Regions from separate parts of the Nocardioides pymetrozini genome, predicted to be linked through region 1. Evidence: riboswitches for the same ligand, from Rfam matches in the RefSeq annotation. Region 1 holds a riboswitch; the other holds the start of a gene.

Region 1 (2,381 bases):
ATGCGGACCCAGCTCGAGGAGGCGACCCCGCTGGGCCGCATCGGCGAGGCCGAGGACATCGCCGCCGCGGTGGTCTATCTCGCCTCGCCCGCCGGGAAGTACGTCACGGGCAAGATGCTCGAGGTCGACGGCGGCATCCAGGAGCCGAACCTCGACCTCCACCTGCCCGACCTCCGGCCCGATGTGACGCCCGCCTAGAGTGCCCGCATGAGCACTGGAGGGGTCGCCACGGGTCATGCCGTCTCCCCCGACTCGGGCCGTCACTGGGCCGACGAGGGCGCCTGGCAGGTGGCGGAGGGCATCTACCGGATCCCGCTCCCGCTGCCGATGGACGCCCTCAAGGCCGTCAACGTGTACGTCGTCCAGGGCGACGACGGGCTCACCCTGATCGACGGCGGCTGGGCGATCCCCGTCGCCCGCGAGCTGCTCGACACCAGCCTGCGCTCGATCGGCTCGGGCTTCGGCGACATCCGGCGCTTCCTGGTCACCCATGTGCACCGCGACCACTTCACGCTGGCGACCGTCCTCGGTCACCAGTACGGCGCCGAGGTCGCCCTGGGCGCCCAGGAGCGGCCCGCCCTGGAGCTGCTGCACCGTGCGGCCGAGGCGGAGCTGGGGGAGAGCCCCTTCCTCGCCGTGCTGCGCACCGCCGGGGCCGAGGAGATCGCCCAGCTGTGGGCCGCCGGTCACGACGGGGAGCTCCCCGACGCGCTGGACTGGGCGTTCCCCGACCTCTGGCTCGAGGGCGACCGTGCCTTCGACGTCGGCCGCAGGAGGCTCGACGCGGTCCACACGCCGGGCCACACGCCGGGCCACTACGTCTTCGCCGACCAGGCGGAGGGCGTCCTGTTCTCCGGCGACCACGTGCTCCCGACGATCACCCCGTCGATCGGCTTCACGGTACCCCCGGCGGAGGAGCCGCTCGGCCAGTTCATGGCCTCCCTCGCCCGGGTCCGGGAGCTGCCCGACCTGCGCATCCTGCCGGCGCACGGCCCGGTCGCCCCGTCGTCGTACGAGCGGGTCGACGAGCTCCTCGCCCACCACGAGCACCGCCTGGACCTGTGCCTGGTCTCGCTCAAGGAGCGCGGCGAGGTGACCTCGCTGACGGTCGCGAAGGACCTGGGCTGGACCCGCCACGAGCGCGCCTTCGACGAGCTCGACGTCTTCAGCCAGGGGATGGCCGCGATGGAGACGAAGGCCCATCTCGACCTGCTCGTCGCGCGCGGCCAGGCGACGGCGGTCGACCACCCCGACGGGGTCGTGTACGCCGCGTCCTAGAATCGGGACGTCCGACAGGGGAGCACCACCGGGTGCTGAGAGTGCGGCGCGGGCCGCAGACCCTCCGAACCTGATCCGGCTAGCACCGGCGAAGGGAGTCAACCGATGCGTACGCGCCTGCACACCGGCCGCCTGACCCTCGTGGCCCTCACGACGTCCGTCCTGCTCGCGAGCGGCTGCTCGGTCCTCGGCGGCGACGACGAGGGCGCCGACGCCGGCGCCCGGTCGGTCACCCTGGTGACCCACGAGTCGTTCGCGATCCCCGAGGGGCTGGTCGAGGCGTTCGAGGAGGACAGCGGCTACCAGCTGAAGGTCAGCAAGCTGGAGGACGCCGGTGCGCTGACCAACGAGCTGGTCCTCACCAAGGACGCGCCCGTCGGCGACGTGGTTTTCGGCGTCGACAACACCTTCGCCACGCGCGCGCTCGAGGAGGGCGTGTTCGCGTCCTATGCCCCGACCCTGCCGGAGGGCGCCGCGGCGTACGAGCTCGAGGGTGACGACGAGGACGGGCTGACGCCGGTCGACACGGGCAACGTCTGCGTCAACGTGGACGACGCGTGGTTCGAGGCCAAGGGCGTCCCGGCGCCGGCCAGCCTGGACGACCTCACGAAGCCCGCCTACCGCGACCTGTTCGTCGTCCCCGGCGCCAGCACGAGCTCGCCCGGCCTCGCCTTCCTGCTGGCCACCATCGCCCGGTACGGCGACGAGTGGCCGTCGTACTGGACCCGGCTCATGGACAACGGCGCCAAGGTGGTCAAGGGCTGGTCGGACGCCTACTTCACCGACTTCACCTTCTCCGGCGGCGACCGGCCCATCGTCGTGTCCTACGACTCCTCGCCGGCGTTCACCCCCGACGAGGCCGGCGAGCGCTCCACCACCAGCGCCCTGCTGGACGGCTGCTTCCAGCAGGTGGAGTACGCCGGCGTGCTGGCCGGCGAGGACACCGACACCGCCGGCGCCCGAGCGGTGATCGACTGGCTGATCTCGCCCGAGGTCCAGGCGGCGCTGCCGGAGTCGATGTACGTCTTCCCCGTCGACGCCGGCGTCGACCTGCCGGCCGACTGGTCGCGCTTCGCCGAGCGTCCCGAGCGCACCGAGCGGAT
Region 2 (2,381 bases), 1.2 Mb from region 1:
GACCTGCTGCAGGTCGCCGACGTCGTACCCGACGAGCAGGGTGCCGGTGCGCCGCAGGTCCACGCCGAGCCGTCCGGCCAGATCCGGCCAGAGGTCCATCGAGGCGAGGCCGAGCCGGAGGATCTCCTCCTCGCCGTGCCAGACCTCCGCGGCGGGGCTGAGCATCCCCGCTGCTGCGTACGACGCTCCGGTGGCGGGCCGCGGGTCCACGACCGCCACGTCGTGGCCGCGCCGGCCCAGCTCCTCGGCGACCGTCAGCCCGACGATCCCGGCGCCGAGCACGTCGATCCGCATCGTCTCAGCCGCCGAGCCGGGTCACCAGCTCCTTCGCTGCCCCCACGGGGTCGGGATCTCGCCAGATCGCACCGATCACGGCGACCGCGTCGGCGCCGGCGGCGCGGACCTCGCCGGCGGTGGCGGCCGAGAGGCCGCCGATCGCGACGAGCGGCAGCACGCCGACGGCCTCGGCGACGGCGGCGACGCCGAGGGGTGCGGGCAGGTCGGCCTTGGAGGCGGAGGCGAAGACGGGTCCGAACCCGGCGTAGTCGGCCCCCGCGGCCGCGGCGGCCTCGACCTCGGCGCGGGTGCGGCAGGTCGCGCCGATCATCAGCCCGGCCGCCAACCGGCGCGCGTCGGCGACGGGGAGGTCGTCGGCGCCCAGGTGGACGCCGTCGGCGCCGGCCGCGAGGGCGACGTCGAGGCGGTCGTCGACCAGCACCCGCGCGCCGTGCGGGCGCACCGCGGTGAGCACGGAGCGGGTGAGCGCGACGAGCGCGCGCGTCGTCACGGACTTCGCGCGCACCTGGAAGCCGTCGACACCGGCGTCGGCGAGGGCGGGCAGGAGGGTGAGGTCGTCGCGCTCCGAGACGAGGCAGAACAGCCGTGGGAAAGGGGGCACTGGGGTCATCGGTTCCGTTCCTTCGCCGGCATGATCCGGATCAGGTGTGACGGTCGGAGCGGCTCCAGCTCCCTCTCAGCCCGCTGCCGCGGACTCCCGTGGGTGGTCGTCGGCGACGTTAGCAGCCCGGTGCGAAGAGAGGAACCGCCGGACCGCCAGTGCTGCCGCCCGGCCCGCGCGGTTGCCGCCGATCGTGCTCGCCGACGGCCCGTAGCCGACCAGCTGCACCCGCGGGTCGCGGACGGCGGTCGTGGCGGTCTGCACGTCCGCGCCGCTCTGCAGCAGGGCGATGCCGCCCCGCTCGCTGCGCAGGTGGAGCGGGGCGAGGTGGGTGACGGCGGGCCGGAACCCGGTGGCCCACAAGATCACGTCGGCACGCTCGAAGGACCCGTCCGCCCAACGCACACCGTCGGGCTCGATCCGGTCGAACATCACGCGGCGCCGCTCGTAGACCCCGAGCCGGGCCGCCTCCTGCTCCTGGGGGCGCAGGGCGAGACCGGTGACGCTGACGACGCTGGCCGGCGGCAGGCCCGCCCGGACGCGCTCCTGCACCAGCCCGATCGCGTGCCGGCCGACGTTCTCGTCGAAGTCGTCGCGCCACACCGGCGGGCGCCGGGTCACCCAGACCACGTCGGTGCGCGGCGCGAGCTCGCCGAGGAACTGCACCGCCGAGGCACCGCCCCCGACGACGACGACGCGCTTGCCGTCGAAGTGCTCCGGTCCGGGGTAGTCGGCGGTGTGCAGCTGCTCGCCGCGGAAGGTGTCCGCTCCGGGGTAGGCGGGGACGAAGGGCCGGGTCCAGGTGCCGGTCGCGTTGACGAGGGTGCGGGTGGTCCAGCTGCGCTCCCCTGCGTGCACGACGAGCAGGTCCCCGTCGTCGGTGACCCGGTCCACCCGCACCGGGCGGACGACGGGCAGCCGGTGGTCGGCCTCGTACCGCCCGAACCAGGCCGGCACCGCGACGTTCGCCCGCTCGGACGAGGCTCCGGGGGCAGGTCCGTCGGGCAGGTCGGCGACGCCGTGGACGTCGCGCATGGAGAGCGAGTCCCAGCGGTGCTGCCAGGCGCCGCCGGGGCGCTCGTTGGCGTCGAGCACGACGTGGTCGATGCCGAGACGGCTCAGGTGGAAGGACGCCGAGAGGCCGGCCTGGCCGGCTCCGATCACCACCGCGTCGTACACGTGCACACCGGGGAGAACGGTGATTTCGGCCCCGCTATGCCCCTCGGCGTGACATTGTGAGTGATTCTTCGTTAAATCCTCACAGAACCGTCTCTCTCGGGTCGCTCGCCGTGCCCGGGAGTGGTTTGCTTGGGGGGACAACACAACACTCAACACACGGATGGGAATGGGGTCCCGTGAACGTGCGGAAGTTCGTCTCCTTTGTCGCCTTCGCCCTGATGGGCGCGGGCCTTGTCGCCGTTCCGGCACCTGCCGCCCAGGCTGCTGACCCGGTCTACTGGTCGTACGCCGCCAGCACCGGCGC

The links. A riboswitch is a leader RNA that binds a small molecule or an ion and turns the genes downstream of it on or off. The one in region 1 is predicted to bind thiamine pyrophosphate.
Region 2: linked by a shared signal. The riboswitch ahead of thiE (thiamine phosphate synthase) and the one ahead of ACJ5H2_RS01770 (thiamine ABC transporter substrate binding subunit) in region 1 are both predicted to bind thiamine pyrophosphate.

What each region holds. Positions count from the first base shown of each region.
Region 1 covers NZ_CP175556.1:361,409-363,789, forward strand. Annotated here, with positions in the region: gene ACJ5H2_RS01760 (SDR family oxidoreductase) at 1-198, shown strand, start outside; gene ACJ5H2_RS01765 (MBL fold metallo-hydrolase) at 208-1,278, shown strand; TPP riboswitch at 1,285-1,392, shown strand; gene ACJ5H2_RS01770 (thiamine ABC transporter substrate binding subunit) at 1,384-2,381, shown strand, end outside.
Region 2 covers NZ_CP175556.1:3,588,235-3,590,615, forward strand. Annotated here, with positions in the region: gene ACJ5H2_RS17565 (FAD-dependent oxidoreductase) at 1-294, opposite strand, end outside; gene thiE (thiamine phosphate synthase) at 299-907, opposite strand; TPP riboswitch at 898-1,008, opposite strand; gene ACJ5H2_RS17575 (NAD(P)-binding domain-containing protein) at 974-2,083, opposite strand; gene ACJ5H2_RS17580 (choice-of-anchor P family protein) at 2,254-2,381, shown strand, end outside.